Regions from separate parts of the Kitasatospora sp. NPDC049285 genome, predicted to be linked through region 2. Evidence: riboswitches for the same ligand, from Rfam matches in the RefSeq annotation. Region 2 holds a riboswitch; each other region holds the start of a gene.
What was found. A riboswitch is a leader RNA that binds a small molecule or an ion and turns the genes downstream of it on or off. The one in region 2 is predicted to bind cobalamin.

Region 1: another riboswitch for cobalamin. It lies ahead of AB0K51_RS30365 (HoxN/HupN/NixA family nickel/cobalt transporter); the one in region 2 lies ahead of AB0K51_RS03600 (ribonucleoside-diphosphate reductase subunit alpha).
Region 3: another riboswitch for cobalamin. It lies ahead of AB0K51_RS31470 (hypothetical protein); the one in region 2 lies ahead of AB0K51_RS03600 (ribonucleoside-diphosphate reductase subunit alpha).

Annotation. Positions count from the first base shown of each region.
Region 1 is NZ_JBFAQR010000071.1:11,455-15,686, reverse strand. It holds gene AB0K51_RS30375 (helix-turn-helix domain-containing protein) at 1-14, opposite strand, end outside; gene AB0K51_RS30370 (DMT family transporter) at 133-978, shown strand; gene AB0K51_RS30365 (HoxN/HupN/NixA family nickel/cobalt transporter) at 1,034-2,143, opposite strand; cobalamin riboswitch at 2,174-2,372, opposite strand; gene AB0K51_RS30360 (DUF6445 family protein) at 2,486-3,178, opposite strand; gene AB0K51_RS30355 (DNA-formamidopyrimidine glycosylase family protein) at 3,263-4,069, opposite strand; gene AB0K51_RS30350 (helix-turn-helix domain-containing protein) at 4,189-4,232, opposite strand, start outside.
Region 2 is NZ_JBFAQR010000003.1:129,142-133,373, reverse strand. It holds gene AB0K51_RS03600 (ribonucleoside-diphosphate reductase subunit alpha) at 1-1,505, opposite strand, end outside; cobalamin riboswitch at 1,676-1,803, opposite strand; gene AB0K51_RS03595 (GNAT family N-acetyltransferase) at 1,896-2,390, opposite strand; gene AB0K51_RS03590 (helix-turn-helix domain-containing protein) at 2,660-3,631, shown strand; gene AB0K51_RS03585 (histidine phosphatase family protein) at 3,690-4,232, opposite strand, start outside.
Region 3 is NZ_JBFAQR010000080.1:7,515-11,746, forward strand. It holds gene AB0K51_RS31460 (Helicase associated domain protein) at 1-1,721, shown strand, start outside; gene AB0K51_RS31465 (hypothetical protein) at 1,798-1,980, opposite strand; cobalamin riboswitch at 2,165-2,293, shown strand; gene AB0K51_RS31470 (hypothetical protein) at 2,536-2,859, shown strand; gene AB0K51_RS31475 (hypothetical protein) at 3,423-4,232, opposite strand, start outside.

The DNA.
Region 1 (4,232 bases), on a different contig from region 2:
TCGGGATCCGGCACGCGTGAGTCCAATATTCTGGTTGGAGTAGTCCAGTCTCCTGAACTACGCTTCGGGCGGAACGACAGATCCACCGAACTGTACTGCGGAGTCCACCATGCTGCCCTGGAGCTGCGCTTCATGAGCGCCGCGCTCGCCCTGCTCGCCAGCCTGCTCTGGGGAGTCGCCGACTACGGCGGCGGCGCGATCACCCGGCGGCTGCCCGCGCTGACGGTGGTGGTGCTCTCGCAGGCCGCGGCCGCCGCCGTGCTGCTGGTGGCGGTGGTGGCCACCGGCGGCTTCGCGGACGCGGGGCCCGGGCTCTGGTACGCGGTGGCGGCCGGCCTGATCGGGCCGGTCGCGCTGCTGGCCTTCTACCGGGCGCTGGCGCTCGGCCCGATGGGCGTGGTGTCGCCGCTGGCCACGGTCGGGGTGGCGGTGCCGATCGGGGTGGGGCTGGCGGTCGGCGAGCGGCCGGGCCTGACCCAGGTGCTGGGCATCCTGGTCGCGGTCGCCGGGGTGGCGCTGGCCGGCGGTCCGCAGCGCGGCGGGGCCGCGGTCAGCCGTCAGGTGCTGGTGCTGACCCTCGGCGCGGCGCTCACCTTCGGCGCGGTGCTGGCGCTGATCGCGCACGCCAGCAGCGGCGGCGGGCTGCTGCTCGCCCTGCTGGTGCAGCGGGTGACCAACGCCGTGGTGGGCGCCGGGATGCTCGCCGCGGCGGCCCGCCGGCAGCCGCTCGAACTGCGCACCGCCGGGCGGTCGCTGCCCGCGCTGACCGCGGTCGGGGTGGCCGACGTGGCCGCGAACGGGCTGTACGCCGCCGCCTCACACCTGGGCTCGGTGGCGGTCGCGGCCGTGCTGGCCTCGCTCTACCCGGTGGTGACGGCGCTGATGGCGCGCGGGCTGCTGAAGGAGCGGCTGCTGCGGGTGCAGGTGGTCGGCGCGGGGCTGGCGGTGGCCGGCTCGCTGATCCTGGCGGCGGGCTGACACCGCGTCAGCCGCTGCCCGGCCAGGCACCCCGCCCGGTCAACTCCCCGCCCGGTCAGCCCGCGTTCGCGAAGGCGCGGGTGCGCTTGGCGACCTGCCAGTAGCCGATCGCGGCCGCCCAGACCACCACGAACAGGCCGACGATCACGAAGCCCACGTTGTCCAGGCTCAGCCCGGCGATCCACCCGGTGACCGGGTCGGTGAGCGACAGCTTGTCGTGCAGCACGGCGACCAGCTCGATGGTGCCGATCAGGAAGGCCACCGCGATCGACAGGCCCGTGATGGTCAGGTTGTAGTACACCTTGCGGACCGGGTTGGAGAACGCCCACTGGTAGGCGAAGTTCATGAACGTGCCGTCCAGGGTGTCGAACAGGCTCATCCCGGCGGCGAACAGCAGCGGCAGGCAGACCACCGCGTACCAGGGCAGCCCGGCCGCCGCGCCCGAGCCGGCCATCACCATCAGGGTGACCTCGGTGGCGGTGTCGAAGCCCAGGCCCAGCACCATGCCGACCGGGAACATCTGGCCCGGACGGGAGATCGAGCGGGTGGCGCGGTTCAGCACCCGGGCCAGCAGGCCGCGCGACGTCAGGTGCCTCTCCAGCTCGGCCTCGTCGAACTGGCCGGCCCGCATCGCCCGGAACACCCGCAGGATGCCCAGCAGGGCGACCAGGTTGAGCGCGGCGATCAGGTACAGGAAGGCGCCCGAAGCGGTGGTGCCGATGGTGCCCAGCACCTGATGGGTCGTCGACTCGTCGTCCATCAGCGTGCCCGCCAGCGCCGCTCCCCCGGCGACCAGGCCGGCCATGAGCACCACCATCGAGGAGTGGCCGAGGGCGAACCAGAAGCCCACCGAGACCGGGCGGCGGCCGTCCGCCATCAGCTTGCGGGTGGTGTTGTCGATCACCGCGATGTGGTCGGCGTCGAAGGCGTGCCGCATGCCCAGGGTGTACGCGGTGACGCCCAGGCCCACGCCGAACACCTGGGTGCCGACCTGGTACCGGTGCGGCGCCACCAGGAAGAACAGGGTGCCGAAGGCCACCACGTGCAGCGCCAGGATCACGGCCATCAGCCCCGCCGTGCGCAGGGTGTCCTCGCGCCGCCAGCGGAAGCTCGGCAACGCGGCGCCCGGACTGTTCTCGGGCAGGGTCAGTTCGGACGCGGTCATCCGCGGATCACGCTCCAGCACCTCGTGGATCACTTCGTGAGATGCCGTGGCCGGTCTCCTGGCTGACGGGGTGTTGCGCGCCGGCGCCCGGCCTTCCCGGCCGCGACGGGGCCAGTGGCACGAGGTGGGAGCCGACGACTCCCCGATCACAGTGGCGAGGGCCGCTCCGGACTCCTGTGGCGAGGCACAGTGCACCGGCTTCCCGAACACCACGGCCCGACCACCGTAGGACCGACGCGCCCGCAGCGGCAAGGCCGCACGGGCGTGCGGGTCCGCAGGTGGCGAAGATCACGCCCGGGCGGGTCCGGTGACGGCGCGTCACCGGGCCGGGGTGACGGAGCGTCAGGCCATCCAGAAGAAGACGCAGGTCATCCGCTTCTCGTCGAGCGTCGCGCCGTGGTACTCGCTCGCCGTGTGCATCAGGTTGGCGGTGTAGAGCAGCAGCCGGTTGTAGCGGTGCGGGACGGCCAGGTCCTCGGTGAAGGAGTCCGGCGGGACGAAGCGGGTGCCGAGGGCGTCCACCAGGTTGTTGTGCGGGGCGACCACGGTGTTCCCGCCGAGCCGGCCGCCGGGCAGGCTCTGCCGGTAGAAGCTGGTGCCGCACCGCTTCGGGACGCCCGGGTTGAGGTACAGCACCGCGGCGTAGCGGCAGAGCGAGCGGGAGTCGGTGTGCGGCCGCGGCTCGCACTCCCCCGCGCCCACCACCTGCACGCAGTTGTGGTTGAAGGTGCCGCCCTCGGCCTCGCCCAGCGCCCAGATCCGCGGCACCCCGATGGTCTCCCGGACCAGCTTCTCGACGTGTGCCAGCTCCTCGGGCTCCAGCCCGGGCATCGCCCGCAGCCCCGGCCAGGCCTCGGGCTTGTGCGGGTAGCCCTCCTCCCAGTCGGTGCGCGCCAGGTGCCGGGCGCGCACCGCGTCCGGATCGGGCAGCACGTCGTCCAGTACCCAGTAGTCGCGGCCCTTGGTGGGCTTGCGGTAGGGCAGGACGGGCAGCGCCGGGGTCGGGCGCGGGGCCTGGAAGGGTTGAGCAGGCATGGCCCCGACAATAGGAGCGCCGCCCCGCGCCCTCACCCAAGAAGCGGTCAACCTTGCGTCAAGGCTTGGCGATCCGACGGCACGTCAGGGTCGCTGGCAGCTCGGGCACCAGAACAGGTTGCGGGCGGCCAGTTCCTCCGTGCGCACCGGGGTGCCGCAGACCAGGCAGGGCTGGTCGGTGCGGCGGTAGACGTACACCTCGCCGCCGTGGTCGTCCACCCGCGGCGGGCGGCCCATCGCCTCCGGGGTGTGCTCCGGGCGGACGGTGTCGATCCGGCCCGCGGCGGCACCCGCGTGCATCAGCTCCACCAGGTCCGACCAGATCGCCTCCCACTCCGCCCGGCTGAGCGAGCGGCCCGGACGGTGCGGGCTGATGCCGAGCCGGAACAGCACCTCGGCGCGGTAGACGTTGCCGACGCCCGCCAGCACCTTCTGGTCCATCAGCAGCGCGGCCACCGTCGTGCCGCTGCGCGAGATCCGCCGCCAGGCGTCGTCGCCGGCCTGGTCCGGGCGCAGCGGGTCGGGGCCCAGGCGGCGGTGCAGCGCCAGCTTCTCGGCCGGGGTGAGCAGCTCGCAGGTGTTGGGGGCGCGCAGGTCGGCGTAGTGCTCCTCGCCCTGGATCCGCAGCCGGACCTGCCCCACCGGGACGGGGGCCGGCCCGCCGCCGAAGGTGAACCCGCCGTACAGGCCCAGGTGCACGTGCAGCCAGGACTCCCCGAAGCCCAGGAACAGGTGCTTCCCGTGCGCCTCCGCCTCGTCCAGCACTCGGCCGTCCAGTAGTGCGGCGCCCTCCGCGAAGCGGCCCTGCGGGCTGGACACCGCGACCGGTCGGCCGGCGAACAGCGCGGCGTTCTGCCTGGCCAGGCGATGGATGACGTGCCCCTCCGGCACCGGCGTCAACTCCTTGGATCGGGGTGGCTGAAGGACTCCATCATCCCAGCCGGGTCGGACAGGCCGGCCGGGGCGACTGGCTCCGGGCTCCTGGACCCGCGCTCCGGGTGGCGGGCCGGTCAGAGGTCGGCGGCGGCGGCGTGGAGGGTGGCGAGGGCGCGGC
Region 2 (4,232 bases):
GTCGGGTAGAAGTTGATGTCGATCACGCGGTCGAGGAAGGTCACCGCGGTGCGGACGGTGGCGTCCAGGCGCTCCCAGTCCATCGCGCTCGTGAGGTCGTCGACCGAGGCGCCCGGGGCGACGTGCGCGCCCAGGTTGACCGAGCCGAGGTTGCAGACCGCGGTCTCGGAGTCGTCGGTGACCTCCAGGATCTCGGTGCACAGGTTCGAGGAGTGCACCACGCGGCCCGGCAGCGCGGTCTGGTTGGCGGCCCGGTTGGAGGCGTCCTTGAAGGTCATCCAGCCGTTGCCGGTCTGCGCCAGGGTGCGCATCATCCGGGCGTACAGGGTCTGCGCGGGGATGGTGCGCACGGCCTTGCCGGCCAGCTCGGCCTTGCGGTACGCCTCGTCGAAGTCGGCGCCCCACAGGTCGACCAGCTCGGGCACGTCGGCGGGGGAGAACAGCGACCAGTCCTGGTTGGCGTTCACCCGGCGCATGAACTCGTCCGGGATCCAGTGCGCCAGGTTCAGGTTGTGGGTGCGCCGCGCCTCCTCGCCGGTGTTGTCGCGCAGCTCCAGGAACTCCTCGATGTCGGCGTGCCAGGTCTCCAGGTAGACGCAGGCCGCGCCCTTGCGCCGGCCGCCCTGGTTGACCGCCGCCACGGAGGAGTCCAGGGTGCGCAGGAACGGCACGATGCCGTTGGACTGCCCGTTGGTGCCGCGGATCAGCGAGCCGCGGGAGCGGATCCGGGAGTAGGACAGGCCGATGCCGCCGGCGTGCTTGGACAGCCGGGCGATCTGCGCGTAGCGGTTGTAGATCGAGTCCAGGTTGTCCAGCGGCGAGTCCAGCAGGTAGCAGGAGGACATCTGCGGGTGCCGGGTGCCGGAGTTGAACAGCGTCGGGGAGGACGTCAGGTACTCCAGCCGGCTCATCAGCCGGTACAGCTCGGCCACCTCGTGCACCGAGCGCTCGTCGGTGCCGACCGCGAGGCCCGCCGCCACGCGGAGCAGGAAGTGCTGCGGGGTCTCGACCACCTTGCGGGTGATCGGGTGGCGCAGCAGGTAGCGGGACTGGACGGTGCGCAGGCCGAAGTACTCGAAGCGGTCGTCGCCCTGAGGGTCGATCAGCGCGTCGAAGAGCGCGGCGTGCTCGGCGACGTAGGCGGCGGTGGCGTCGCCGATCAGGCCCTCGGCGTGGCCGACGGCGACCGAGTCGGAGAACGCGGTGACGCCCTGGGTGCGGGCCTCGTCACGGATCTCCAGGGCGAGCAGGCGGGCGGCCAGCTTCGAGTACTGGGGGTCCTCGGCGATCATCGACGCGGCGGCCTCCACGGCCAGCCCGCGCAGCTCGGCGAAGTCCGAGCCGGCATGGCGGCCGCGCAGTGCGGCGGCGGCGACGTGGCCGGGGTCCACCTGGGGGAGATCGGTGCTGCGGTCGGTGAGCAGCCGAAGCAGCGCCGCACCGGGATCGGTGAAGGTGTCGGCGGAACCCTGGGACGGCAGGGTGACTGAGGCGGCGACGGTCAAGGCGCACTCTCTCCTGTGGCGGCGGTCGGACGTGGCACGGTTGTCCGGATCCGCGCGTGCGGCAGGGGAGGACGGCACGCCGAAAACGCGTAACGGCGCGCGAAAGACCCACCCCCGGCCCGCCCGCGAGACCGGACGGCAAAGCAGTGCTGCATGGCGTCTGCGGGGATGCCGTGTCGCACACCGTCGGCAGGTCCTCGGACTGCGCGGGCGTCGCTGCAGCCCGCTCACCGTTGCGGGGCAGTCCCGGACTCGCACCGGGTTCCCCTGCGTTGACAGCGAGAGTGAGCATACATGTAGTGGCGGCTGGAGCTGGAAGCACCAGATGTAGTAGCGCGTGTCGTGTCGGCCCGTCCGCGCGTAGACAACAGGACGGATGCGAAGCGCCCGTCAGAACCGGATCGTGTAGACCATCAGCTGAAGGCCGGGCATCGGCTGCCAGTCCCGGGCGGGGGTGCGGACGAAGCCCAGCGCCTCGTAGATCCGGTGCGCGGCGGTCATCGCGGGCCGGGTGGAGAACGCCATTCCGGCCAGGCCCAGCTCCCGGCTGCGCTCCATCGCGGCGGCCACCAGGGCCCGGCCGACGCCGCGGCCGCGGGCCGCCGCGCCGACCGCCAGCATCCGGATCTCGCCCTCGTGCGGCTCGGCGATGTCCGCCCACTCGGTGCCGCCGGCGGCGAAGGTCACACAGCCGAGGACCTGCCCCGACGCGTCGACCGCGACCAGGAGTTCGGCCTCCCGGTCGCGGCGCGCGGCGTCCCTCAGCAGGTGGACGTACGGGGAATCGGAGCGGGTGTGGCCGTCGCCGACGAAGGCCTCGACGCTGACCGCGCCGGCGCCTTCGAGGTCCTCGGCGAGGGCGCGGCGGATGATCGGGGGCTGCATTCGGACAGTGTGCCGGAGCGGATCCGGCGCGGGTCGGCGAGGTCCGGGTCGACGGGATAGCCGGTGGGGCGGTGGCGGTTGTCCCGGCCGTGCCTGGTGGTCCGGTCCAGGTCGCGGCCGACCAGGACGCCGAGGAGTCCGAAACTGCCGAGGAGGCCCAGCAGGGCGAGCGCGGTGGTCATGGGTCCACTCTCCGCTCCGGGCGCACCGCGTACGAGTGGCAGGAAAGCCTGCTTGCCTCGAAATCCTGCCACTGCCATCCTGGACCCATGCTGAGCAACGTCGCGGTGATCGTGCTGGAGGAGGTCCACCCCTTCGAACTGGGCGTGGCCTGCGAGGTGTTCGGCCTGGACCGGAGCGAGGAGGGCCTGCCGGTCTACGACTTCGCGCTGGTCGGCGACCGCCCCGGCCCGATGCGCACGCACGCCGGGTTCAGCATCGACGTGCCGCACGGCCCCGAGCGGATCGCCGAGGCCGACCTGGTGATCGCCACCGCCACCGGCATCCGCGACCACTACCCCGAGGAGCTGTGCGAGGCGCTGCGCGCCGCGCTGGCCCGCGGCGCGCACCTGCTGTCGATCTGCTCCGGCAGCTTCCTGCTCGGCGCGGCCGGCCTGCTCGACGGCCGGCGCTCCACCACCCACTGGCGGTATGCGGACCTGATGGCCGAGCGCTTCCCGCTGACCACCGTCGAACCGGACGTGCTGTACGTCGACGACGACCCCGTGATCACCTCGGCGGGCACCGCGGCCGGCATCGACGCCTGCCTGCACCTGGTGCGCAAGGTGCAGGGCGCCGAGGTGGCCCGCGGCATCGCCCGCCGGATGGTGGTCGCCCCGCACCGGGACGGCGGGCAGGCCCAGTTCATCAACCGCCCGCTGCCGGAGGGCGAGGGCGACTCCCTCGGCGGGGTGCTGGAGTGGATGCGCCGCCACCTGGAGGAGGAGACCAGCGTCGAGCGGCTCGCCCAGCTCGCCCACATGTCGCCGCGCACCTTCGCCCGCCGCTTCCAGCAGGAGACCGGCACCACCCCGCACCGCTGGCTGATCGGGCAGCGGGTGCTGTTCGCCCAGCGGCTGCTGGAGTCCACCGACGAGAGCGTGGACGCCGTCGCCGCGCGCTGCGGCTTCGGCAACGCCGCCACCCTGCGCCACCACTTCGGCCGCCGGCTCGGCACCACCCCGCAGGCCTACCGGCGGGCCTTCGGCCACCCCCGGCCGGCCGTGAGCCCGGCGGCCTGAGCCCCGCCCCGACGGCCCGCACGCCGTCCCGGGGCCCTCCCGCGGCCCTGACGGCGCGTCAGGACAGGTGGCCGGTCTGGTTCCAGGACTGCGGGCGCAGCCGCCCGTCGCGGGCCCGCCAGACGCTGGTCGAGCAGTTGGCGACCGGGTCGAGGGCCAGCAGCTGCTCCTCGCCGAGCCGGTCCAGCACGTGGCGCATCATCAGCACCGTGCAGTCGTGCGCCACCACCAGCACCGGCCGACCGGCCTCCTCCTCGGCCAGGTCGCGCAGCAGCGAGCGCACCCGCAGCGCCACGTCCAGCCAGGACTCGCCGCCCGGCGGGCGGTAGTACAGCTCGCCCATCCGGCGGCGGCGCTCGGCCTCCGCGGGGTGGTCACGCTCGATCGCGGCCTTGGTGAGCATCTCCAGCACCCCGAGTTCGCGGTCGCGCAGCCGCTCGTCGTAGCGCACCGGCAGGCCGACCGGGACGGCGCCCATGCCGGAGGCCTGGGCGAGCGCGATTCTGGCGGTCTCGGCGGTGCGCAGGTACGGCGAGCACCACAGCGAGCGGGGGCGGTCGGCGGGCGGCAGGTCGGCCCACCAGCGGCCCAGGTCGTGGGC
Region 3 (4,232 bases), on a different contig from region 2:
GGTCGCAGGACGCGGTGCCGGTGGAGCGGATCGCCGCGATCCAGGCCGGCCTGTTGAAGACCGCGGCCGAGCTCGGCCTGGAGCGCACCATCACCTTTCACACCCGGACGCTGGAGGCCCAGTACTTCTCCGAGACCTTGAACCAGACCGCCGAGCGCCTCCATCTCGAAAACCCCGGGGCATACCCGGCGGAGGTGTGGTCGCAGTGGCTGTCCGGGGAGCATCCGGTGGACTACCGGAAGGACATCCTGAGCGATTTCGGGAGGACCGCGGCGGACGACGGTCTGACGTATCGGGTGATGGCGAATTGCCGGGTCCTCGGCGAGGGCGTTGATCTGCCGGGATGTGACTCCATTCTTCTCCAGGGCCGGGGAAGCATGGTCGATATCGTCCAGGCCGTCGGCCGAGCGCTGCGCATGAAGCCCGGCGAGGGGAAGTTGGCGCGGATCATCGTGCCGGTCTTCCTGCGCGAGGGCGAGGAACCCGGAGACATTCTGGAGTCGGACAGCTATGGCCCGCTCGTTCGCATCTTGGCGGCGCTGCGCAGTCACGACGCGCGGGTGGTCGAGGCCCTCGCGGTGCCGCAGAACGGCGGTCGCCGGACTCACGGGCGCAGCGCGGAGTGGGCTTCCGCGCCTGGTGAGGGCGCTGAAGGGGGCGCGGGTGGTGGTGTGGCGGGGGCGTTCACCCTGCCGGTGCGGTTCCAGAGCGAGGTGAGTGCGGACGTCCTCGCCCTGTTCGTGGCCACGCGGGTGCTGACGGGTGAGAACGCGTATTGGCGGGAGGCGATCGGGCATTGTCAGAAGTGGTTCGAGGAACACGGATCGCTCGACGTCCCGTATGCGCAGATGGTTGGTGAGCAGGGGAACTATCCGCTGGGCAAGTGGTTGTCGGACAGGCGTTCCGACCGGGCGAACGGCGACCTGCCGGACTACCGGGTGGAGCAGCTCGACGGCATGGGGATGGTGTGGTCGGTGTCCGACGCCCGGTTCGAGGCCGGGTTGTCGTGGGCGCGGGTGTGGGCGGCCGAGCACGGGGGGTCGTTGGCGGCGCCGGCGCGGGCGTCGATCGGCGGCTACCAGCTCGGCACCTGGTTGGTGTCGCTGCGTACCGCGGCGGAGGTGCCGGCGGGCGAGCCGGGGGCCCTCTCACCGGAGCGGCGGCGGGCGTTGGAGGAGATCGACCCGTGGTGGTGCCCGGCCTGGCCGATCACCTGGCAGCGCGCCTACGCCGCGGCCCGGGCCTGGTGGCTGGAGTGGGACGGCGAGGTGGACTGGGCACACCTGCCCGAGTCCACGGTGTTCGAGGGGGAGCAGCTCGGGCGGTGGGTGCTGGCGCAACGGGCCGGCCACCCGGGGCTGGTGGAGGAGCAGCAGGAGCTGCTCGCGGCGATCGGGATCGAGGCGGAGCCCGAGCTGGTGGCTGCTGCGGCGGTGAAGGCGGAGCGGGCGGCGGCGCGGCCCCGGATCTCGCAGGCCGACCGGTTCGCCCACGGGGTCGCGGCGCTCGCCCAGTTCGTGCAGCGGGAGGGCCATGCGCGGCCGAGGCGCACCCACCGCGAGCGGCTGGAACTGGTGTCGACCGGGCCGGGTGGAGAGGACCAGGTGCAGATGGTCGACGTGGGCCTGGGGGCGTGGCTGACGAACACCAAGAGCCGGCGAGAGAAGCTGACCGCGGGTCAGCTCGCGCAGCTTGCCGAGCACGGCGTGGAGTGGGCGTGAAACGGGATGGAGGACGTAGTGGGCGAGGGTGAGCTGTGGGGGCATCGACTGCCACAGCGATCACCTCCTCCCGGAGCTATGGGAGGCCACCCTCGATTGGCGGATCAGCCACGACTGGTGCATCAAGACTGCCCCGGCGGCGGCCGAACAGCAGCAGCTGTTCGGCCTGCCAGATCTCGACCGACGGGCTGCAGGCGTCGCGCAGCAGCTCGACCTTCACCACCGGCTCGGCGTCGCGCAGCAGCTCGACCTTCACCACCGGCTCGGCGTCGCGCAGCAGCTCGACAGAGCCGGTCTGCGCTGGTCAGAGACCCCTCTTGGGGTGAACCGAACGGCCTGATCGAACACGCCGTCAGCTGGTGCCGTTTCAGTTTTGGCTGGTCAGAGGCTCGTTAGGCTGAACAGGGGGCGCGCTACTACATCTGGTGCTTCCAGCTCGGGCCGTCACTACATGTATGCTCGACTCGCTGTCGACGCAGGGGAATCCGGTTCGAGTCCGGAACTGCCCCGCAACGGTGATCGGGCGAGTTGCCCGAGGAGTCCGAGGACCTGCCGACGGTGTGCCACCCGGAATCTCCGGTGTGGCAGTGCAACAGCCTGTGCGGCCTTCAGACGTGCCCGTTTCTGCGGGCCCGCTTCCTCCTGACCGCGGGTGCCGGTCCGCCGGTGCCAGGCCGAGTGCTGCCCTCGCCGGCGGCTCCTCCCGGTTCGCCGGGTGCCGTGGTACCGCTCCAAGCGGCGGTGCGGCAGCGCGCACCACCGTGCCGTCGCCCAACCTGGAGTGCGCAAAAACAATTGAATGGAGCAGTCCTGTATGGGCGCTAAGACGAACCCGGACTCCGGGCCGACTCCGATGACGCGTCAGCAGGGTTCTCCCGACGACAAGTTGATCCGCAGCACCAACCTGCTCACCTCCACCACCTTCGTCAACGCGGTCACCACCGTGGCGTTGGTGTGGGCGACGATCGTGTTGGTGCAGGCGACCAACGAGTTGCAGGCCACGACGGCCGACCTGGTGACGATCACCCGGTGCGAGTCGTACCAGGCGCAGCATCGCGTTGAAGCCTCCTCGGAGGCGGCGGTCGGGTCGGCCACGGGCAGCAACCCGTGCACCGACCCGACTCGGATCAAGCAGTAGCCCAAGGAAGTTGCAGCTTCCGGCGGCTACGTGACGGAGAACCACCGAAGGTAGGTGATGCCCACTTGGCGAGCGTCGTAGGGCCGTACTCATGGAGATGGGGGCGGCCCTGCGGCGTTTCTGCGCGCCGTGTTCCTGTTCCTGATTCCTCAACTCCGCGCGCCGTACACAACCCGCGCATGCGCTGGCCAACCGTGTCATCGGCATCACGGTATTTGGAGTCTAACAGCGGCGGACAGTGAAGCTGTCGTCGGCCTGTGGTGTCAAGCTCTTCGAACTGCGTTGCCAGTGACGGCAGCCACGGATCACCTGTTGTTGGTTCGGGCGCGTTGGCCTGGTCGGCAGGGTCGGCTTCCGCGGCTTGTGGGCCAGGAGTGGACGGCGTACAACGCGCCGCCGGTCAGCGCCCTCCAGCGGCGAACACCGCCAACGCGGAGTCGTGTGGGTCCTCAGTAGAGGCGCGGACCGCCGCGAGGACCAGGCGCAGCAGGGCGCCTTCCTCGTGCTGGTCGAGGTCGATGCGGGCCTGGCCGTGGGCGCGGCGGACGAGGGCGGTCAGCGTCTCACGGTCGGCTGCCGCTCGGGTCGTTCAGGGGCTGCTGGAGGACCGGGGAGAGTGCCTGTCGGGCCCAGGCCGCGACGGCGGTTTCGTCCGCACCGGGGATCCACCACTGACCGTCCCTGTCATCGGCCAGGTCGGCGAGGACGGACTCCAGGGCCTCGAACTCGCGGCCCGGCCGGGGCCCGCCGGCGCGCTGCAGGGCGTCGGCGAACGCGCCGAGCAGTGCAAGGTCGGCGGTGGCGACCTCGACCTCGACCAGGTGCACGAGCTCGCGGCCGTCGGCGCCGGCCAGCACCGGTACCCCGGGCAGGTAGTCCTCCCTCTCGTCCACCAGCTCCGGCGTGCCCTCCGGCAGCGCGTCCAGCACCCGGTAGTACGCGGCGGCGACGTCCTCGATCGGCGCGCCCGGGATGGGCACGCCCTCGTCGCCGGAGACGAACGGGTTCGGGCGCAGCGTCAGCAGCAGCGGTTCCTCCAGCCGGTAGAGGGCGTCCAGGACGTCCGGCACGACGGGCAGCAACAGGCGGGTGGCGGCGGCGTGCCGGGCGGTGGGGTGCGGGAGGGGTTGGCCCTGGTCGTCGACGACGTGGCGGGTGGCCCCGACCACGGCGAGCCAGCCTTCGGTGCCGGGGATGCCGTACTCGGTCCAGCCGACCGTCCAGCCGTCGCGGACGACGATCGCCAGGTGCTCCTGGTCGTCCCGGCCGCGCATCTCCCAGCCGTCGCCGAGCTCGGTCGGCTCGGTGGCGTAGGTGTGCGGGCCCAGTCCTCGCCGGGCCGGCGGGACGAGGGTGCTGATCGGCTGCCGGGC